DNA from 2 places in the Pseudomonas sp. m6p genome. Region 1 is predicted to be linked to the other one. Evidence: riboswitches for the same ligand, from Rfam matches in the RefSeq annotation. Region 1 holds a riboswitch; the other holds the start of a gene.
The links. A riboswitch is a leader RNA that binds a small molecule or an ion and turns the genes downstream of it on or off. The one in region 1 is predicted to bind cobalamin.
Positions count from the first base shown of each region.

Region 1 (11,335 bases):
GCCAGCCTAAATCCCGCAGAGCTGACGCAGCAGCCCGGTATCCAGATGCTGCTCCACCAGATCCGCCAGCCGCTCGATATCGCGCTCGCGCAGACCGTGGTAATCCACCTCCTGCACAGCGCTCAACCCGGCCCAGCGCAGCAACGCGGCACTGGCTTGCGGTGATTCGAACAAGCCATGCAGGTAGGTGCCGAACACCTGCCCGTCCAGACTCTGCGCGCCATCGCAACGACCATCCTCCAGATGCACCGCCGCGTTCTCCAGCGCCGGGCCTACCGTTACCCCGGCATGAATTTCATAGCCACTGACCTCGGCGTTTTCCAGCGCCAGATGCCCACGGACATTGCGCAACTGCTTCTCGGCTTCCAGCGTGGTTTCGAACGCCAGCAAACCGAGGCCGGCACTGGAGCCCGGCGCGCCTTCCAGGCCCAGCGGATCGTGCACCTGCTCACCGAGCATTTGCAGACCGCCGCAGATCCCCAGCAACTTGCCGCCATAGCGCAAGTGCCGATTGATCGCCGCGTCCCAGCCATTGGCACGTAAATAGGCAAGATCGCTGCGCACGCTTTTCGAGCCGGGCAGGATGATCAGATCGGCGGCAGGGATCGCCTGCCCCGGGCCGATGAATTGCAGATCGACCTGCGGATGCAAACGCAGCGGATCGAAGTCGGTGTGATTGCTGATACGCGGCAGCACCGGCACCACCACTTTCAGCACTTGCTCGGCCTTGTCGGTCTGGCGCTGGTCGATGCCGTCCTCAGCCTCCAGATGCAGATCCATCACGTACGGCAGCACACCGATAACCGGTTTGCCGGTGCGCTGTTCCAGCCAGTCGAGGCCCGGTTGCAGCAAGGCGATGTCACCGCGAAAGCGGTTGATGATGAAGCCCTTGACCCGCGCCTGCTCGCTCGGCGACAGCAGCTCCAGCGTGCCGACCAGATGCGCAAACACCCCGCCGCGATTGATGTCGGCGATCAGCAGCACCGGGCAATCCACCGCTTCGGCGAAGCCCATGTTGGCGATGTCCCCGGCACGCAGGTTGATCTCGGCCGGCGAGCCGGCGCCTTCGACCATCACCAGCGGATACGCCGCGCTCAGCCGCTCGTGCGACGCGAGCACCGCTTGCATGGCGATGGCTTTGTAGTCGTGATACGCCACCGCATTCATGCTGGTGACCGCGCGGCCATGGATGATCACCTGCGCGCCGGTGTCGCTGTTGGGCTTGAGCAACACCGGGTTCATGTCGGTATGCGGTTCAAGATGCGCGGCTTGCGCCTGCACCGCTTGCGCCCGGCCGATCTCGCCGCCGTCGGCGGTCACCGCGCTGTTGAGCGCCATGTTCTGCGGTTTGAACGGCACCACCGCCACGCCCTGACGGGTGGCCCAGCGACACAGCGCCGTCACTAGCGTGCTTTTACCGGCGTCGGAGGTGGTGCCTTGCACCATCACGGTGGTCATTTCGATTCCTTGGCAAAGGCTTGCAGCGCCTGTTCGAGGCGCGCTTCTTCAGCGGCGTTGGCCGGCAGGCCAAAACGCAAACTGCTGTTGTGGGTGAAGATGCGCAGAAGGATCCCGCGTCGGGCCATGAACTCGTGTAGCGCTTGCGCGTGCTCGGTGACCAGCCACTGAAACAACGCACAACCACCGTGGGGTTTGAAACCATAGCGCTCCAGCAGCAGCGCCAGACGCTCACTGGCCTCATCGCTGCGAATACGTTGCCGAGTGTGCGCTTCGGTGTCCTGCAAACAGGCCTGACCGAGCACCCGCGTCGGCCCGCTCACCGCCCACGGCCCGACCTGTTCGGCGAGCAACCTGAGCAACTTGCGCTCGGCCAGCACAAACCCCAGACGCACCCCGGCCAGACCGAAAAACTTGCCGAACGAGCGCAAGACGATCAGGCCAACTTGATGGGTGTGCGAGGCCAGGCTCAGCTGCGGCGTGTTATCCATGAACGCTTCATCGACCACCAGCCAGCCGCCGCGCTGGGCCAGCCGCGCATGCCAGTCGAGCAGCCGCGCCGGTGTCAGGCTCAGGCCAGTGGGATTGTTCGGATTGACCACCACCAGCACGTCGAGGCTGTCGAGAAAGAATTCCACTTCCTGCTCCAGCACTTCGCGCACGATATAACCACTGCGACGCCAGGCTTCGGCGTGCTCGGCATAACACGGCGACAACACACCGACCTTGCCGGCGCGGCGCAAACGCGGCAGCAGCTGGATCGCCATTTGCGAACCGGCCACCGGCAGCACCTGCGAAGCACCGTAGTAATCACACGCGGCCTGCTCCAGCCCGTCGTCGGTTTCCGGCAAGCGTGCCCAGGCGCGCAACGGAATCTGCGGCACCGCAAACGGCCACGGCGCAAGCCCGCTGGACAGGTCGAGCCAGTTGGCCTCGGCAATCCCGTAATCGAGTGCAGCCTTGCGCAGCCGGCCACCGTGCTCAAGCATAGAATTCAGCCCCCACGCAGAGAATCAGCAGCCATAACCATACCCCGCGCTGGACCAATTGCCAGCCGCGATCAATCGAATCGGCATCCGCCGGCGCACCTTCGCCCAGTTGCGGACGCTCATGCAGCTCACCGTGATAAATCGCCGGTCCGCCCAGTTCGACGCCTAACGCACCGGCGCCAGCCGCCATTACCGGACCGGCGTTGGGGCTGTCCCATTGCGGGCCCTGGCTGCGCCAGCATTTCCAGGCGAGCCGGGTGTTGCCCAGCAGTGCGTAGGTCAGCGCCACCAGTCGGGCCGGAATGTAGTTGAGCACGTCGTCGATTTTTGCCGCGCACCAGCCGAAGCGCTCGAAGCGTTCGTTGCGATAGCCCCACATCGCGTCGAGCGTATTGCTCAGGCGATAGAGCACCACCCCCGGCGCACCGGCCACGACAAACCAGAACAGCGCGGCGAACACCGCGTCACTGCCGTTTTCCAGCACCGATTCAGTGGCGGCGCGGGCGACGGCGGTGCTGTCCAGTTCGCTGGTCTGACGGCTGACCAGATAACCGACGCGTTTGCGTGCTTCTTCCAGATCATCGGCGCGCAAGGCGGCAGCTACCGGCGCGACATGCTCACCGAGGCTGCGCATGCCGAGGGCGCAATACAGCGCCAGAATCTCGACGATCCAGCCGACGTACGGCGCCCAGGAAAACGCGGTCGCGAGCAAGGTCAGCGGCAGCACCGCGATCACCCACGCGGTGACCCCGTGACTGCGCCAGCCACGTCCGCCCGCATTGAAACGGCGCTCGACGCGCCCGGCAAAATTGCCGAACGCCACCAGCGGATGCCAGCGTTTCGGTTCACCCAGCAGCGCATCCAGCGCGACTGCGGCGACACTCAACAACGCCACACTCATTGACTCACTCCCCAATAATTTTCGTACAGCAACTCATTGAGCGGCCGCGCCTGCGCCCACCCTTCGAGTACCAGCATCGGCGCCGGATAGAATGCCTTGACCGGCCCCAGGCACAACACCGCCAATGGCTTGGCCCCGGCCGGCAGCTGCAGCAGATCGGCCAGCGCCTGCGGTTCGAACAGCGACACCCAGCCCATGCCCAGCCCCTCGGCACGGGACGCCAGCCACAGATTCTGAATCGCGCAGGACAGCGAGGCCATGTCCATTTCCGGCAGCGTACGACGGCCGAAAATGTGCTTTTCGCGATCATCCATCAGCGCCGCGACCAGCACTTCGGCGCAGTCGTTGATGCCTTCAACCTTGAGCTTCATGAACTCGTCACTGCGCTCGCCGAGGGCTTCGGCGGTACGCACGCGCTCTTCTTCGACGAGGTTCTGGATCTGCCCGCGCAGGGCGCGATCGCTGATGCGGATGAAGCGCCATGGCTGCATCAGACCGACGCTGGGCGCCTGATGCGCGGCTTCGAGCAGACGGCGCAGCAGCTCCGGCTCGACCGTGCCGCCGGTGAAGTGGCGCATGTCGCGGCGTTCGGCGATGGCTCGGTAGACGGCTGCGCGTTCGGCCTCGGAATAGGCGTTGTCGGTCATGGCCCCATCGCTGGCAAGCCAGCTCCCACAGGGGATCGCGTTTCTTCAGGCATGACACCGGCCACTGTGGGAGCTGGCTTGCCAGCGATGGCGGCCTTGAGATCTGGCGCAAACAATGCGGCAATCGCAGTCGGGTTCGACGGAAAGTAAAAATGCACGTACGACGCCGTCATCCGCCCCTCCCGATAAACCGCCTCCGCCCCGCGCCCGCCATTCGGGCTGATGCCCCGGGCAATCGGCGTCAGCTCGGTGCTGGTCAGGGAATGGTGATAGGTGTGCCCACGCAGCGAGCCCTCCGGCAAATCCACCGCTTGCAGTGCCAGTGCCGCCAGACGTTTTTGCATCACTGCCTCACCGCGCAGCAGCCCGACCAGTTCGGCGCGGGTGCCTTCGACATCGGTCAACGCGTCGAGCAGATAGAGCATGCCGCCGCACTCGGCAAGCAGTGGTTTGCCGGCGGCGTGGTGCGCGCGAATCGCATCCAGCATCGCGGTGTTTCGCGCCAGCGAGACATGGTGCAATTCCGGGTAACCACCGGGCAAATACAGACTGTCGGCGTCGGGCAATTGGGTATCGCGGATCGGCGAAAAGAAACTCAACTCGGCGCCCATCGCCCGCAGCAGATCGAGGCTGGCACCGTAGGTGAAGGCAAAGGCTTCGTCACGAGCGACGGCAATGCGCACGCCGTCGAGCAGCGGCTCAGCAGGGATCACTTCAGGCGCGGCGAACTCCACGGCCGGTGGCAGCGCTACCTCGCAACTGCTGGCCAACGCTTGGGCGGCCGCGTCGAGACGCAGGTCCAGATCATTCAGTTCGCTGGCTTGCACCAGACCGAGATGGCGGCTCGGCAACTCGATCCCGGTTTCCCGCGACAGCGCGCCGTACCAACGCAGACCTTCGGTGAGGCTGCCTTCGAGCAATTGCGCATGACGCAAAGTGCCGACGCGGTTGGCCAGCACCCCGGCAAACGGCAGGTCCGGCTGATAGCGCGCCAACCCCAGCGCCAGTGCACCAAAGGTCTGGGCCATGGCGGTGCCATCGATCACACCAAGCACCGGCACGCCGAAATGCCGCGCCAGATCAGCACTGGACGGCGTGCCGTCGAACAGGCCCATCACGCCTTCGATCAGGATCAGATCGGCTTCGGCGGCGGCTTCCCACAACAGGCGGCGGCTTTCCTGCTCGCCGACCATCCACATGTCCATTTGATACACCGGCGCACCGCTGGCGCGCTCGAGAATCATCGGGTCGAGGAAGTCCGGGCCGCACTTGAACACGCGCACCTTGCGCCCCTGATTGCGATGCAAGCGAGCGAGCGCGGCGGTGACGGTGGTCTTGCCCTGACCGGAGGCCGGGGCGGCAATCAGCACCGCCGGGCAGTGACGTGGTTGATTCAAAGTTCGACGCCTTTCTGCGCTTTGATGCCGGCCTGGAAGGCGTGCTTGAGCATACCCATTTCGGTGACGGTGTCGCCCATCTCGATCATTTCCGGTTTGGCCGCGCGGCCGGTGACGATCACGTGCTGCATCGGCGGACGCGCCTGCAGGTCGCTGAGCACTCGATCCAGATCGAGGTAGCCGTGTTTCAGGGCAATGTTCAGTTCATCCAGCACCACCAGGCCGATCGACGGATCGCGCAGCAGCTCGCGGGACACTGCCCACGCAGCTTCGGCGGCGGCGATGTCACGCTGGCGGTCCTGGGTTTCCCAGGTGAAACCCTCGCCCATTACGTGAAAACGCACTTGCTCGGGGAAGCGGCGGAAAAACAGTTCTTCGCCAGTGCTGTTGCGGCCCTTGATGAACTGCACCACACCGCACTGCATGCCGTGGCCCATGGCACGGGCAAGCATGCCGAACGCCGAGCTGCTTTTGCCTTTGCCATTGCCGGTCAACACCAGCACCAGGCCGCACTCGTCGGGCGAATTGGCGATGCGTTCGTCGATCACGGCTTTTTTGCGCTGCATACGCGCCAGATGGCGTTCGTCGCGCTCGGGGGAATCGGTCATGGGGGAGCTCTCCGTTGAGGCTGGATAACGGCGGGCAGGCACAAGAACAGACGGCAAAAAGCCTGGCATCGCCCACCGTGATGCCGCTGGATGGATCAGGCCGGTCTCCGGGCTCATGAGCGGCGAATCGCCTGACTGCGCGCCTTCCCGCGTCGGTCGACACAGTGGCTCAATGCGCAGTTTTCACTCATTTACCGTTGCGGGGGCAGCGCCGGGATCGTGATCGTCTTTCACCTGAAGACAACCCTCACCGGCTTCCCTGTTTCACTCTGTCGACACGCGTCACAGAGCACCTGAAACAAGCCGCGAAGGTTAGAGGGTTGGGGATGGAGCGTCAATTAAAGAGGGGGCCGTCGGGCGAATAACTGCCGCCGATCAATTATCTGACGCCAATCTTGTGCCACACTGAGACAAGTGATATCAAAGAGCCATGCTTTTGATTGAAAAAGCACACCACAACAATAAGGATGATGACGATGCAAGGCATGATCATCAGCAACCCGCGCCTGGAATTCCTGCGCCCGGTGCTTGAACGCTGGTTTGACTGTATTGACCGTTACAACGCGGTACGCGGTGACAACGACACACCCTACTGGCATGACGAGAAAGCCAATCTCGGCTTGCTCTCCGCTGCGGCATGGATGGCCGAGTTGGTTACCCTCTGCGATACCACCACCCGCAAGCAGAACGAGGACGGCGAGCGCAATGCCCGCGCCGACCTGTTCATCGCCGGGGCCGAAGACCGCGCCTACCTTCAGGCCACCCAGCGCTGGCCGCGGGTCAACAACCTCAACCTGACTCAGGCCCTGCTGGACATCACCAGCGATGCCAAACGCATCAGCTTCGCCAGTGACCTCAAACTCGGCTGTCTGTTCGTCGCCCCGCAGAAGGCCCAGCACAGTGCCAGCCCCGAAGAACTGCAGGACATGGTCGACGACCTGCAAAAGGAACACTGCTGCGCCGTGGCCTGGTATTTCCCCTACGCCTACCGCAAGTTGCGCAGCGAAGCGGGCAACTATCATCCGGGCATCGCCGTGCTGTTCAAAGAGGCCCGCGGTTGAGCGGTTGAACCATCGGGTGCGCAAGCTCCTCTATGATTAAGCATGCATTCATAGGGAAGATCAGCAATGCGCAAAACCCGACTCGCTCTCGTCATCGCTCTCGCCGGAGGGCTCGCCGCCTGCGGTGAATCCTCCAGCCTGCAGGTTTCCGACGGCACCGGTCCGTCACCGAAACTGCCTGAACCGAACAAAACCCTGATCCCGACGGTGAACATCGCCCCAGCGGTCGGCTGGCCTGCAGGTGGCAAACCGACCGCCGCAGCCGGTACGCAAGTGGCTGCATTTGCCGAAGGCCTCGATCACCCACGCTGGCTCTACGTGCTGCCCAACGGTGACGTATTGGTGGCGGAAACCAACGCGCCGCCCAAGCCGGATGACAGCAGTGGTATTCGCGGCTGGGTGATGAAGAAAGTCATGGGCAAAGCCGGTGCCGGCGTGCCAAGCCCGAACCGCATCACCTTGTTGCGCGACGCCGATCACGACGGCGTGGCCGAGACCCGCACGGTGTTTCTTCAAAATCTCAATTCGCCGTTTGGCATGACCCTGGTCGGTAACGATTTGTACGTCGCTGACACCGATCGCCTGCTGCGCTTTCACTACGAATTCGGCGCGACCGAGATCAAGACCCAGCCGATCAAAGTCACCGATCTGCCTGGCGGTACGCTGAACCATCACTGGACCAAGAACGTCATCGCCAGCAAGGACGGCAGCAAGCTGTATGTCACCGTCGGCTCGAACAGCAACGTCGGCGAGAATGGTCTGGATAAAGAGGAAGGTCGCGCCGCGATCTGGGAAGTGGATCGCGCCACCGGCAATCACCGGATCTTCGCCTCGGGCATTCGTAACCCCAACGGTCTGGCGTGGGAACCCACCACAGGCGCGCTGTGGACAGCAGTCAACGAACGTGACGAAATCGGCAGCGACCTGGTGCCGGACTACATCACCTCGGTCAAGGACGGTGGCTTCTATGGCTGGCCTTTCAGCTATTACGGCCAGCACGTGGATGTGCGGGTGAAGCCGCAGAATCTGGATCTGGTGGCCAAGGCCATCGCTCCGGACTACGCCGTCGGCCCGCACACTGCCTCGCTGGGCCTGACCTTCGCCGAAGGCAACAGCCTGCCGGCGCAGTTCAAGGAAGGCGCGTTCATCGGTCAACACGGCTCGTGGAACCGCAAACCGCACAGTGGCTATAAGGTGATTTTCGTACCATTCGCCGCCGGCAAGCCGAACGGAGCACCGGTGGATGTGCTGACCGGTTTCCTCGACAAGGACGAGAACGCTTTGGGCCGCCCGGTAGGCGTGGCAATCGACCAGCAAGGTGGTTTGCTGGTGGCGGATGATGTGGGGAACAAGGTTTGGCGGGTTTCGTCCGCCAAGTAACTTTTGCCTGACCTGAAACAACTGTGGGAGCGAGCCTGCTCGCGAATGCGTAGTGTCAGCCTCCATTGGGTTGACTGATACACCGCTTTCGCGAGCAGGCTCGCTCCCACATTGGAATGGCTGCTATTTTTACTACGGGTTATGCGCCAGATGCTCCGGCTGCAACACCCGCTTGGCACTCAGATACGCCTTCTGCCAATACGCCTTCGACAGGCTGTCCAGCTTCACTGTGCCGCCGGTTGCTGGCGCATGCACGAAGCGACCTTCCCCCACGTAGATCCCCGCATGGCTGACCTGAGAGCCGCCGTTGGTGGCGAAGAAGATCAGGTCGCCGGTCTGCAACCCTTCCTTGCCCACATTCGGCGCCTGCATCACGATCATCTCGCGGGTGGAGCGCGGCAGGGAGATGCCGGCGGCATCGCGGTAGACGAAACCTATCAGACCGCTGCAATCAAACCCGGAGTCTGGCGTGTTGCCGCCCCAGCGATAGGGCGTGCCAACCAGGCCCAGCGCGCGAAACAGCACGTCTTCAGCAGCGGGCGAAAAAGCTTGGGAGGGCCCGAACACCACCGGAGCGCGTACCACGGGCGCAGGCGGCGGGGTGCGGCTGGCGCAGGCGCTGAGCAGCGCTGCGAAGAAAATCAATGTGAGGCGGGCCGACATCGTCATAAGCAGAACATCCTGATCTGGCTGCGGCTTTCTCTGCCGAATGGACAGAAACAAAACCGCCTGCGGAGCACGCAGGCGGTTTGCCATCAATATAGATACAGGATTCTAGCGGCTACGCGGCAAACTTCAAGTAAGACTTTAACTTCACCTTGTAAAGTCTAGGTCTACTCCCTTGCCGGGCACCGTTCTTGTCGCCACGGACGTGGCGACAACGGGGGAATTACTTGCGAGCGGTGACCACGGTCGGAGCCATCGCGAGCGCGCGTTTGGCTTCGATGAAGGTCTTGCTCCAGTAGCTGTCACCCAGGCTGTCGATGCGAACACCGCCGCTGCGACGACTGCTGGAGTGGATGAACTGATTGTCACCCAGGTAGATCCCGGCGTGGCTTACACGACCGCGACGACCGTTGGTGGCGAAGAACAGCAGATCGCCCGGCTCAAGGTTGCCGCGCGAGACCAGAGGCGCATCCACGTTGATCATTTCACGGGTGGAGCGCGGCAGATTCATGCCGGCCTCTTCGCGGAACAGGTAACCGATGAAACCGCTGCAGTCGAAACCGGCTTCAGAGGTGCCGCCGAAACGGTAACGGGTACCGATCAGGGACATGCCGCGTTCAAGGATACTGTCGGCCAGAACCGGGAGCTCGTACGGCTTCTTGTTGAAGTCCGAGAGTTCTTTTTCGGTGTCCAGCTCTTCCTGGTAAGTAACGGAAGACTGGGCAGTGGCAGAATTTTTAACCTGCTGAGGCTGCTCTTGAACTGGAGAATGAGCAGCGCAACCGAACAACAGGGTGACGAGTGCGAGAGGCACGAGGGGTGCGAAGCGATTTAGCATGGGCACGACCGTGGCTGAAGTTGTAAAGAAGCCGAGACTATGCCCGCTATCGGCCTCATTTGCAAATTCAATCGATCTTTTTGTGACTTCCCGGTTTCTCGTTTACATCTAAGCGCTTAAGCCCATTTGACTCGATACGCGGTCTGCATACGTTGCGGAAACGCGGATTTTCTGGCGCCTGAAATATGTCGAAACGTGCTGAAAGCCTCGTATTTCAAGGGCTGACTACCAACCGAGGGTCTCTTTCAGGAACGGAATTGTCAGCTTGCGTTGCGCCTGCAACGAGGCCTGATCCAGCTGTTCGAGCAGGTCGAACAGTGCACTCATGCTGCGGGTGCCGCGGGTCAGAATAAAGTGTCCGACTTCATCGGTCAGGTGCAGGCCGCGACGCGAAGCACGCAATTGCAGGGCACGCAATTTGTCTTCATCGGAAAGCGGGCGCATCTGGAAGATCAGCGCCAGCGTCAGGCGCGATTTGAGGTCAGCCAGTTTCACCGGCAGCTCGCGTGGCGAGGTTGAAGCGGCAATCAGCAAACGCCGACCGCTGTCACGCAAGCGGTTGAACAGATGAAACATCGCCTCTTCCCAGTCCGGCTTGCCGGCAATCACCTGCAAGTCATCCAGGCAGACCAGTTCGTACTGCTCAAGGTTGTCGAGGATTTCGATACCGCGATCCATCAATTCGGCCAGCGGCAGGTACACCGCCGGCTCACCCATCTGCTCAAAGCGCAGGCAAGCCGCCTGCAACAGATGCGTACGCCCTACCCCGTGCTTGCCCCACAGGTAGATCAGGCTTTCGGTCCAACCGGCGTCGGCTTCGCATAGGCGCTCGACATAGCCGAGTGCAGCGGCATTGGCGCCTGGGTAGTAGTTGATGAAGGTGGCGTCGTCACGCAGACGCACACCTAGGGGCAGCTGAATCGGTTTCATGCTGACTGAACAGTTCTCAAGGAACCGTTAGTGGCCTCTGTGTAATGTTTGCGAAGTTTATACCCGTGAAGCTGAGCGCACAATGCGACAGACCCCAAGCAAAATCAAAGGTTTGCGTTAACACGCTGGTTTTATGACAGTTTCTCTGACGCGGTATCGAACGAACCCGCCGCAAAACCCGGGCCAACCCGGCACAATGCCGGGCCGCCCGTGATCGGATTACAACTCGGGCTCATCGGTCCCGCTGTAAATATCCGAGTCCTTGTACAAATCGTGCACGTGACGCACCAGCACCATGATCACCGCCGCCACCGGCAATGCCAGCAGCACACCGGTAAAGCCGAACAGCTCGCCGCCGGCCAGAATCGCGAAAATCACCGCCACCGGATGCAGACCGATCCGGTCACCCACCAGCAAAGGCGTCAGCACCATGCCTTCGAGCGCCTGCCCGACCATGAAC
Region 1 is NZ_CM147084.1:1,054,056-1,065,390, reverse strand. It holds gene ACYZUM_RS05020 (cobyric acid synthase) at 7-1,458, opposite strand; gene cobD (threonine-phosphate decarboxylase CobD) at 1,455-2,447, opposite strand; gene cbiB (adenosylcobinamide-phosphate synthase CbiB) at 2,440-3,348, opposite strand; gene bluB (5,6-dimethylbenzimidazole synthase) at 3,345-3,995, opposite strand; gene ACYZUM_RS05000 (cobyrinate a,c-diamide synthase) at 3,992-5,392, opposite strand; gene cobO (cob(I)yrinic acid a,c-diamide adenosyltransferase) at 5,389-6,000, opposite strand; cobalamin riboswitch at 6,082-6,312, opposite strand; gene ACYZUM_RS04990 (hypothetical protein) at 6,477-7,061, shown strand; gene ACYZUM_RS04985 (PQQ-dependent sugar dehydrogenase) at 7,128-8,441, shown strand; gene ACYZUM_RS04980 (C40 family peptidase) at 8,574-9,110, opposite strand; gene ACYZUM_RS04975 (C40 family peptidase) at 9,331-9,945, opposite strand; gene hda (DnaA regulatory inactivator Hda) at 10,171-10,875, opposite strand; gene ACYZUM_RS04965 (AI-2E family transporter) at 11,095-11,335, opposite strand, start outside.

Region 2 (11,335 bases), 1.8 Mb from region 1:
GCCCTTACGGCGGGTCACTTTGGCAAAAGCCCCAAAGTAACCAAAGGGCTTTACCCTGACGTTCGGCCCTCGCTTGGGCTCGGGTTCCTTCGCTGCGGGATTCATCCGGGGGCAGCGCCTACGGTTTGCTTCGCTGCACCTCCTCTCGCTGTGTTTGGCTGCGCCAAACGGTCGCTGCGCTCCCACCCCGGATAAATCCCTCCACTCAGCCTGCCGACGGGCCTTGAGATCAAAAGCTTTACTCGAGCTAACGCTCATCGTGTTGAGTGGGGCGGCTTCGCCGCATGGGGTGTGCACGAATTAAATTGTGGGAGCTGGCTTGCCAGCGATGGCGGCCTGACAGCCGACCAAATTCCTAACTGAATACACCCAATCCCTGTAGGAACTGCCGAAGGCTGTGATCTTTTGATCTGGCTTTGGCTTTGGCTTTGGCTTTGGCTTTTGATCTTCAGCCCCTTCGGCAGGCCGAGCGAAGGTGTCCATCCGGGGGTAGGCGCGCAGCGCCATGCGGCGAAGCCGCATACATCGAGAGGAGGTGCAGCGAAGCAAACCGTAGGCGATGCCCCCGGATGGACACCGTAGGGAGGGAACACTGAGCCTCAGCGAAGTGCCGTACGCCGGGGCAAAGCCTTTTGGGTTACCTTTTCGGCGTCTGGAAAAGGTGACTCGCTGTAAGAGCGAAACCGCCAGCGGCGACACCCGCAGAAACAGATATGCCCCCAATCCAAAAAAAACCAGATCCCGTAACCCGAGGTCTGGCAAAAGTGACCCGCCGCAACGGCGAAACCGTAATCAGCAACCCCCGCAGCAACGGATATGCCCCCAATCCAAACATTGACCCATCCTCAACCCATGCGTAGCCTTGCACCTTCGAGGTTCTTCGGCCCACGCTGAAGCTAAGAAGGGAACGCGGTCAAAGCCGCGGCTGCCCCCGCAACTGTGAACGGTGAAGTTCGTTGCCACGCCACTGCCAGCTCAATCCACTGAGCCCGCGGGAAGGCGCAGCGAATGCCAGGCCCAAGGCCTGAACACCGTCAGCCAGGAGACCTGCCTCGTGACAGATTTCTCACTACAACCGGGCGGGGTGATCCGGTGGCGAATTCTTCCGCGCGCACGCTCGCAGCGGATCTCGTCCCGTATGCCCGCCACCTTGCCAAAGGGCATCCGATGAAAACACTGGCCAAACTCCCCGTCACCATCGTCACCGGTTTCCTCGGCTCGGGCAAAACCACCTTGCTGCGCCATATGCTCGACAACGCTCAGGGCCGCCGTATCGCGGTGATCGTCAACGAGTTCGGCGAGCTGGGAATCGACGGTGAGATCCTCAAACAATGCACCATCGGCTGCACCGAAGAAGAAGCCACCGGCCGCGTCTACGAACTGGCCAACGGCTGCCTGTGCTGCACAGTGCAGGAAGAGTTCTTCCCGGTGATGCGCGAACTGGTCGCCCGTCGCGGCGATCTCGATCACATTCTGATCGAGACGTCCGGTCTGGCTCTGCCAAAACCATTGGTGCAAGCCTTCCAGTGGCCGGAAATCCGCAACGCCTGCACCGTGGACGCGGTGATCACCGTGGTCGACAGCCCGGCCGTGGCCGCCGGTACCTTCGCCGCGTTCCCGGATCAGGTCGATGCCCAGCGCAAACTCGATCCGAATCTGGATCACGAATCGCCGCTGCACGAACTGTTCGCCGACCAACTGGCCAGCGCCGATCTGGTGATCCTCAACAAGGCCGATCAGACCAGCGCCGAAGATCTGGCTCGCGTTCGCGCTGAAGTCGCTGAAGAACTGCCGCCAGCGGTGAAAATCATCGAAGCCAGCAACGGTCGCCTGCCGCTGGACGTGCTGATCGGTCTCGGTGCCGGTTCCGAAGAACACATCGACAGCCGCCACAGCCATCACGATCACCACCACGACGGTGATGACGATCACGATGACCACGATCACGACGCCTTCGATTCGATCTCCATTGAACTGCCGCAAGCCGACGAAAGCCTGTTGCTCGACGCGCTGACGCAATTGGTGGTCAAGCACGGCATCCTGCGTGTGAAGGGCTTCGCGGCGATTCCGAACAAGCCGATGCGTCTGTTGATTCAAGGCGTGGGCACGCGTTTCGACAAGCACTTCGACCGCCAGTGGGGCGCTGATGAATCGCGTGTCACTCGTCTGGTGCTGATCGGCCAGAAGCTCGACGCCGCGCAACTCGAAGCGCAACTGCGCGCCGCGCTCAGCGTTTAAGCCATGCACCTGCTCAGGACCCAGCCCGGCGGTTTCGTGTCGGATGACAACATTGCCGACCTTGGACAAACCCCCGCCGAGCTGGTGATCCTGTGCAGCGGCGATTCCAGCCTGGCGCTGCTCGCCGAAGCGGCGCAGCAACTGCCTGAGGATTACCCGAGCCTGCGCCTGGCCAATCCGATGCAGGTGCAGAATCACGCCTCGGTCGATCTGTATGTCGATGAGGTGCTACGGCACGCCAAGGTCATTCTGATTTCGTTGCACGGCGGCATCGCCTATTGGCGTTACGGTGTCGAGCGTCTGGTGGAATTGTCCGAGCGCGGCGTGCAGGTGATTCTGGTACCGGGGGATGACCGTCCCGACCCGGAACTCAGCGACCTGAGCACCGTGCCCGCCGAAGATCGCGACCGTCTCTGGCAGTTTTTGCGTCAGGGCGGCATGGGCAATGCGCAGGGCTTCTTCCATTGCCTGGCCAACCGCTGGCTGTCGCGCGACTACACCTGGGGCGAGCCGCAGGCGCTGCCGCGTACGGCGATTTACCACCCACAGAAAAACACCGCCGCACTGAGCGACTGGCAAGCCGATTGGCTGCCCGGTCAACCAGTGGCGGCGGTGTTGTTTTATCGCTCGCATTTGCAAGCGGCGAACACCGCGTTCATCGACGTGTTCTGCCAACGCTTGCAGGCGGCGGGGCTCAATCCGTTGCCGATCGCCGTCGCCAGCCTGAAAGAACCCGGCTGCCTGTCGGTGGTCGAGGACTGGCTGGATGAGGTCGAAGCTGCGGTGATCCTCAACACCACCGGCTTCGCGCAATCCAGCCCGGAAGCGCCGCACCTGCGGCCGTTCCGGCGCAATATTCCGGTGATTCAGGCGATCTGCGCCCAGGACAACGAGCCGGGCTGGCGTGACAGCGAACAGGGGCTGGGGCCACGAGATCTGGCGATGCACATTGCCTTGCCGGAACTCGACGGGCGCATCATCAGCCGGCCGATCAGCTTCAAGGATCTGGCCTGGCGCAGCGAGCGCAGTCAGTCCGACGTGGTCTGCTACCGGGCGCAACCCGAGCGCATGGATTTTGTCGCTGAACTGGCCCGACGCTGGAGCGATCTGGCGCGGTTGCCGAACGCGGAAAAACGTATTGCGCTGATCCTCGCCAACTACCCGACCCGCGATGGTCGGATTGGCAATGGCGTCGGTCTCGACACGCCGGCGGCGGCATTGAATATCCTGCGCGCGTTGCAGACCGAAGGCTTTCCGTTGACGGCTGAGTTGCCGGACAGCGGCACCGCGTTGATCCAGCAATTACTCGGCGGAGTCAGCAACGACCTCGACAGCATCGACCTGCGTCCGTGTCAGCAAAGTCTGGCGATGGACGCCTACCTGGCGATGTTCAATGCGCTGCCCGAGGCCAATCGCGCGGCCGTGCTGGAACGCTGGGGCGCGCCGCAAAACGACCCGATGTGCCGCGACGGGCGAATGATGATCGCCGGGCTGCGTTTTGGCCTGACCTTCGTCGGCATTCAGCCGGCGCGCGGTTATCAGGTCGATCCAAGTGCGGTGTATCACGACCCGGATCTGGTGCCGCCGCACGGCTATCTGGCGTTCTATTTCTGGCTGCGCAACACCTACGGTGCGCACGCGGTGATTCACGTCGGCAAGCACGGCAACCTCGAATGGCTGCCGGGCAAGGGTGTCGGCCTTTCGGAAAGTTGCTGGCCGGACGCGCTGCTCGGGCCGCTGCCGAACATCTATCCGTTTATCGTCAACGACCCGGGCGAGGGCGCGCAAGCCAAACGGCGCACGCAAGCGGTGATCATCGACCACCTGATGCCGCCGCTGACCCGCGCCGAAACCTACGGCCCGTTGCGCAATCTGGAACTGTTGGCCGACGAATATTACGAGGCACAACTGCTCGATCCGCGTCGTGCGCGAGAGTTGCAACGCGATATTCTGCAACTGGTGCGCGAGACGCAGATCGATCGCGAACTGCAACTCGACGCCGGTCTGGACAGTGACGCCGACGCCGCGATCTGGCTGCCGCGGCTGGACACCTACCTGTGTGATCTGAAGGAATCGCAGATTCGCGATGGCCTGCACATCTTTGGCGAATCGCCGACCGGACGTTTGCGCATCGATACCTTGCTGGCTTTGCTGCGCATTCCGCGTGGTGACGGCAAAGGCGCGCAGTCGAGTCTGCTGCGGGCGTTGGCCAAGGCCTTCGAGCTGGGGTTTGATCCGCTGGATTGCGCACTTGCCGACCCGTGGAACGGCCCGCGCCCGGCGGAGCTGCAAAGCGTCAGCGACGAAATCTGGCGCACCGCCGGTGACACCCGCGAACGCCTCGAACTGTTCGCCACCCACCTGATCGCCCAAGCACTGGGCAGTCCCTGTGGGAGCGAGCCTGCTCGCGAAGGCGGCGCGTCAACCAACGCATCGTTCACTGATACACCGCCTTCGCGAGCAGGCTCGCTCCCACAAGGGGCGTGTTGGGCTGAAGTGAGCGCGATCATTGAAAACCTGCGCGAAGTCATCGCCCCACGCCTCGACGCCTGCGGCCCCGCCGAAATGCGCGGTCTGCTCGACGCCCTCAACGGCCGCTTCGTCCCCGCCGGCCCAAGTGGCGCGCCCAGCCGTGGCCGTCTCGACGTGCTGCCCACCGGGCGCAACTTCTACTCGGTGGACGTGCGCAACCTGCCGACCACCACCGCGTGGCGCATCGGCTTCCAGTCCGCCACGTTGATTCTCGAGCGGCATTTGCAGGATCACGGCGATCACCTGCGTCAGCTCGGCCTGTCCGTGTGGGGCACCGCGACCATGCGCACTGGCGGCGACGACATCGCCCAGGCCATGGCGCTGATGGGCGTGCGCCCGGTGTGGGCCACCGGCAGTCAGCGCGTCGATGATTTCGAGATTCTGCCGCTCAGCCTGCTCGACCGGCCACGGGTCGACGTCACGCTGCGGGTCTCGGGTTTTTTCCGCGATGCTTTTGCCAACCTGATTCGTCTGTTCGACGCTGCCGTGCAAGCGGTGGCGGCGCTGGACGAACCGGATGACCTCAACCCGCTGGCGGCGAAGGTGCGTGCCGAGCGCGAGGCGCTGTTGCAATCGGGGCTGGATGCCGACGCGGCGCGGCGTCAGGCCGGCTGGCGGATCTTCGGCGCCAAACCCGGTGCCTATGGTGCGGGCGTACAGGGCGCGATCGACGGTCGCTTGTGGCAGAGTCGTGAGGATCTGGCCGAGGTCTACCTGAACTGGGGCGCTTACGCTTATGGTGGGGCGGATGAGGGCACCGCTGCGCGCGAACAGTTCGTCCAGCGCCTGAGCCAGGTGCAGGCGGTGTTGCAGAACCAGGACAATCGCGAGCACGACTTGCTCGATTCCAACGACTATTACCAGTTTCAGGGCGGCATGCTCGCGGCGGTGGAAACCCTGCGCGGGGAAGCGGCGGCGAGTTATCACGGCGATCACAGCCAGCCGGATCTGCCGAAAGTCCGCACCCTGAAAGAAGAACTCAATCGGGTGATCCGCTCGCGGGCGGCCAATCCGAAGTGGATCGACGGGGTCAAACGTCACGGCTATAAAGGGGCGTTTGAACTGGCGGCGACGGTCGATAACCTGTTCGCCTTCGACGCCACCACGCAACTGATCGACGATCATCAGTATGCGTTGCTGGCCGACGCCTATTTGCTCGACCCGGCAACCCGCGATTTTGTTCGTGAACACAATCCGCATGCCCTGCGCGACATGACTGAACGCATGCTGGAAGCGCAACAACGTGGGATGTGGCAGGAACCCGGCGTGTATAAAGAAGCACTGGAAAACCTGCTGCTGGATATAGAAGAAGACACCTGACATACCGCCTCACGCTGTGGGAGCGAGCCTGCTCGCGAAGGCGTCGTGTCAGACAGTATTTTTGTAGCTGGCACACCGCTTTCGCGAGCAGGCTCGCTCCCACAGGGATCAACGTGGCTCCCAACGATTTTCGAAAGATCACCGACCATGACCGAGTATTGAAGATGACCGACATCCCGCATTTCCCGCTCTCCGCCGTGGTCGGCGCCGATGACTTGAAACTCGCGCTGTACCTCACTGCCATCGACCCGAAAATCGGTGGTGTGCTGATCGAAGGCCCACGCGGAATGGCCAAGTCGACTCTGGCCCGTGGCCTCGCCGATCTGCTGGCCAGCGGTCAGTTCGTCACGTTGCCACTGGGCGCCACCGAAGAACGTCTGGTCGGCACCCTCGATCTGGATGCCGCGCTGAGTGAAGGTCGTGCGCAGTTTTCTCCCGGCGTGCTGGCCAAGGCCGACGGCGGTGTGCTGTACGTCGATGAAGTGAATCTGTTGCCCGATCATCTGGTTGATCTGCTGCTGGATGTGGCGGCCAGCGGCACCAACCTGGTCGAGCGTGATGGCATCTCGCATCGGCATTCGGCACGGTTTGTGTTGATCGGCACAATGAACCCGGAAGAGGGCGAGTTGCGCCCGCAGCTGTTGGACCGTTTTGGCCTGAACGTCGCCCTCAGCGGTCACACCGCGCCGACTGAACGCGGGCAGATCATCCGCCGCCGACTGGATTTCGACAGCGACCCGCAGGCGTTCTGCGCGCAGTGGGAAGCCGAGCAGCAAGCGCTGCGCGAACGCTGCGAACAGGCGCGCTGCGCCTTGGCGCGCATTGCGCTGGATGACGATGCTTTGGCAAGCATCACCGAGCGCTGCTTTGCCGCCGGCGTCGATGGCTTGCGTGCCGATCTGGTCTGGCTGCGGGCGGCCCGTGCGCACGCAGCATGGCGCGGCGCTGCAGCGATTGCCGAGCAGGACATCGACGCCGTGGCGGAATTTGCCCTGCGTCATCGCCGTCGTGAGTCCACTTCGCCCAGCCTTCAACCACCTGCGCAGAACCAGACCAGCACCCAGGCTGAACCAAGCGAGGGGCAGGGGCAATGGGGCGACATGCCTGCTCCGGCGCTGACGACTGGCGCACGCCGCGAAGTGCCGAGCTGGCCAAAAAAGTAACCGGCATTCGTCCCCGATCCGACGCGGGGGCGAATGCCAGACCCCGCGCCGGACGACTCGACCACGGACGCCAGGGTAAGCGCCACGCTGCGCGCAGCGGTCTGGTGAACTGGCCGGGGACGCTGCTCAACGGCCGGCCGCAAACCCGTGAGGACTTGCAGTTCCAGCTGCGCACTCGTGCTCCCCATGAGTTATGGCTGGTGATCGTCGATGCGTCGGCTTCGACGCGTCGGCATCAGGCACTGAGCGATGCCAAGGGTTTGCTCGCGCAATTGTTTGATGATGCGTATCGACAAAGGGCGCGACTGGCCTTGCTGACCGCCAGTGGCAGCGCGCCGCAATGGCAGGTGCAAGGATTGAAGGCTTCAAGTGGCTTGCGCACCTGGCTGGAGACACTGGGCGCGGGCGGCGGCACGCCATTGGTGGCGGCGTTGACGCAGGCGCAGCAATGGCTGATGCAGCGACAAAAGCGTTTTCCGGCCGAGCAGCAACGCTTGTTGCTGGTCACGGACGGACGTTTGAAAACCTTGCCACCGCTGCTGCCGCTGGAGTGTCCGGGGTTGCTGATCGACATCGAGCGGGGGCCGATCCGTCTGGCGCGGGTGCGGGAATTGGCGGCGGTGCTGAATGCGGAATATCGGCATATCGATGATGTGTGAAGTCTGAGCGGGCCTCTTCGCGAGCAAGGTTGGTGAACACCGCTTGCTCTGTGGGAGCGAGCCTGCTCGCGAAGGCATCGCCTCGGATCATGCGGGATCACCAAAAATCGCAGCGCTGCTCTATGCTCCACCCAGCCCAATCACAAGGAGTGAATCATGCGGGTACTGGTCGCCAATCCTCAGGACGATTTTCGCGTCAAAGCCTACGCCGGCACCAACGGCGTGCTGCTCGCCATGGACCTGGCTGAACCGCGACGCAAAGGCTTGCTCGGGTTTGCCATCGAAAAGCAACAGGGCGACAAACCGTGGTTGTTCCTGTTCAACAGCTTGACGTTTCCCGGCAAGGCTCACACTTTTCCCCAATATCACGCCACGCCCAGTGATAAGGCACCGCTGCAAAAATTCCGCTGGGCCGATTACGCCGTCAACCCGGGCACGACCCTGCACTATCGCGTGCACCTGGCCTACGGCACGGCGGACGCGCCGCTACTGGGCGAATCGCTGGAGCTGAGCATCACCAGTGACGACGGCCACCCGGCCAATCAGAGCGTGATCTTCAATCGCGCCGTGGCTGCCAGTCAGGCGTTTCAGCGCAAATTTCCCGACCTCGACGCACAGATCAGCGCCAACAAGAATCTGCCCATCGAAGCCTGGCCCGGCGCGGCGCGCCTGTGGCTGGAGAACGGACTGCTGGAGCGATTGCTGGGCTTCATCGAGCGGGCTGTGGACGCGCAGTGGGCGTTGGACATTGCGATCTACGAGTATCAGTTGCAGGCGATCATCGATGCCGTGAACGCGGCGTTCGCGCGGGGGGTGCAAGTGCGCGTGCTGTACCACGCCCAGCCTGATGATTCCGATACGACCCTGAACGAAGCGAACCTTGCCCAATTACCAGCGGCGAACAAGCGGGGCCGGGTCACTCACAACATTTTCCACGACAAATTCATCGTCCTCAGCCGGGTCGATGGCGTCGGTCAGCGTCAACCGCAGGCGGTGCTGTGCGGCAGCACCAATTTCACCGCCAATGGCGTGTATCGCCAGGCCAATGTGGTGCATACGCTCGACGATGTGACGATTGCCACTGCCTATCTGCAAACGTTCGATGAGGTCTGGGCCAACCCTGCTGATGTCGCAGCCACACGCAACTGGATCACCGAACACAACCCGATGGATCCTGCGCAAACGCTGTTCGCCGGGTTCTCACCACGCAGCGGTGGTGCCGACTTACGCGAGTTCGTCGAGATCATCGAAGCGGCGAAAAAGGATGTGCTGTTTGTCACGGCATTCACCTTGCCGGACGCGATTCTCAACGCGCTGCTTGGTCAGCCCCATGACGACATTCTGCGTTACGGTCTGCAGAACACCGCCAGCCGCATTACCGGGTTTCACGCCGATCGCACCGCCGAATTCGCCGCCACAGCGTTGCTTAACACCGGTCTGGAAGGCTGGCTCAAGGAAAACATGAAAGGTCAGAAGGGCAACCTGCTGGTGCACACCAAAGCGGTGGTCGTCGACTTCACCAGCGACAGGCCGACGATTATCAGCGGCAGCCACAACCTCAGCACTTCGGCCAGTAACGGCAATGATGAAAACTACCTGATCATTCGCGGCGACACCGATCTGGCTGATCGCTATGGTCTGGAATTGCTGCGGTTTTATGAGCATTACCGCTTCCGCTATTTCGCGAAAAAACTCGAGCTGAAGCAGGTGAGTCCGTTGGCGCTGGATGACAGCTGGACCAACGATTACTACGTGGCGGGGGATTTGCGGCAATTGTCGCGGTTGCGCTTTGCCGGACGATGACAGCCACTGTAGGAGCTGCCGAAGGCTGCGATCTTTTGACTTTGTTTTTTAAGGTCAAGATCAAAAGATCGCAGCCTGCGGCAGCTCCTACAGGGGGGGCAGTGGTCGTTGATACAGATTTTGAAATGATTTCGCTCTGTAGGAATTGTCGTCAGAGCCTGTACGCTCCAAGGCCATTTTTCATTCAGGATTTGCATGAACACCCTCTTGGAGCCTCCCAGTCGTACCTTCTCCTCGCGCCATGGCGCGGTCTTGACGCACTCGCAGCATCCGGTTTTCCGCCTCCCGACTATCGTTGACAACGCGGCCTCAGAGCCTTCGCGTTGCACTTTGCCGTGCCCGGCAGCCTGAATTCACTGAAGAGAGATCGAGACATTTTATGGAATGGTTAGCGGATCCCACGGCCTGGTTAGGCTTGTTGACTTTGATCGTGCTGGAGCTGGTGCTGGGTATCGACAACCTGGTGTTTATCGCGATCCTGGCGGACAAACTGCCGCCGCATCAGCGCGATCGTGCGCGGATCATCGGCCTGTCGTTGGCGCTGATCATGCGTCTGGGCCTGTTGGCGAGCATTTCCTGGCTGGTCACCCTCACGCAGCCGTTGTTCGAAGTGTTCGGCAAGAGCTTTTCCGGCCGTGACCTGATCATGCTGTTCGGTGGTGTGTTCCTGCTGTTCAAAGCCACCATGGAGCTGCACGAACGGCTTGAAGGCCACGTCGGCCAGCGCTCGACCAACGCGGCTTACGCATTGTTCTGGCCGATCGTGGCGCAGATCGTGGTGCTCGATGCGGTGTTCTCGCTGGACGCGGTCATTACCGCCGTCGGCATGGTTGATGAACTGGCGGTGATGATGATCGCGGTGATCATTTCCATCGGTTTGATGATCGTTGCGAGCAAGCCGCTGACCCGCTTCGTCAATGCGCACCCGACGGTGATCATGCTGTGTCTGGGCTTTCTGATGATGATCGGTTTCGCCCTTACGGCCGAAGGCCTGGGCTTCCACATCCCGAAAGGCTATCTGTACGCGGCCATTGGCTTCTCGATCCTGATCGAGGTGTTCAACCAGATCGCCCGGGCCCGCCGCAAACGCTCGATGCAAGGCCTGCGCCCCCTACGTGAGCGCACGGCCCATGCTGTGATGCGCTTGCTGGGCGGGCGCAAGCTGGAAGTGGAGGAGGTCGGCGAGGAAATCTCCGACCTGCTGGATGACGGCGAAGCCCCGAGTGCAGAACTGTTCGACCGTCGCGAGCGGGTGATGATCAGTGGTGTGCTGCAACTGGCCGAACGCCCGATTCGTAATCTGATGACCGTACGCGCGGACGTCGACACCATCGATCTGGCTGACGACGCCGAGACGATTCGCACAAAATTGATGCACTCGTCGTATTCACGTCTGCCGCTGATTCGCAACGGTGCTGTGGATGAACCGTTGGGCTTCGTGCACAAGAAGGAATTGCTCAAGGAGTACCTGAGCGGCATTGAGCCGAACCTGGAACATCTGGCGCGCAAGACCATCAACTTGCTCGACAGCTATTCGATCCTCAATGCGCTGGAGCAGATGCGCGCAGCGTCGACCCACATTGCTTTTGTGGTCAACGAGTTTGGCGATTTCGTCGGCGT
Region 2 is NZ_CM147084.1:2,809,501-2,820,835, reverse strand. It holds cobalamin riboswitch at 857-1,069, shown strand; gene cobW (cobalamin biosynthesis protein CobW) at 1,168-2,238, shown strand; gene cobN (cobaltochelatase subunit CobN) at 2,242-6,090, shown strand; gene ACYZUM_RS12930 (magnesium chelatase ATPase subunit I) at 6,255-7,253, shown strand; gene ACYZUM_RS12925 (vWA domain-containing protein) at 7,181-7,912, shown strand; gene ACYZUM_RS12920 (phospholipase D-like domain-containing protein) at 8,069-9,715, shown strand; gene ACYZUM_RS12915 (TerC family protein) at 10,095-11,335, shown strand, end outside.
Region 2: linked by a shared signal. The riboswitch ahead of cobW (cobalamin biosynthesis protein CobW) and the one ahead of cobO (cob(I)yrinic acid a,c-diamide adenosyltransferase) in region 1 are both predicted to bind cobalamin.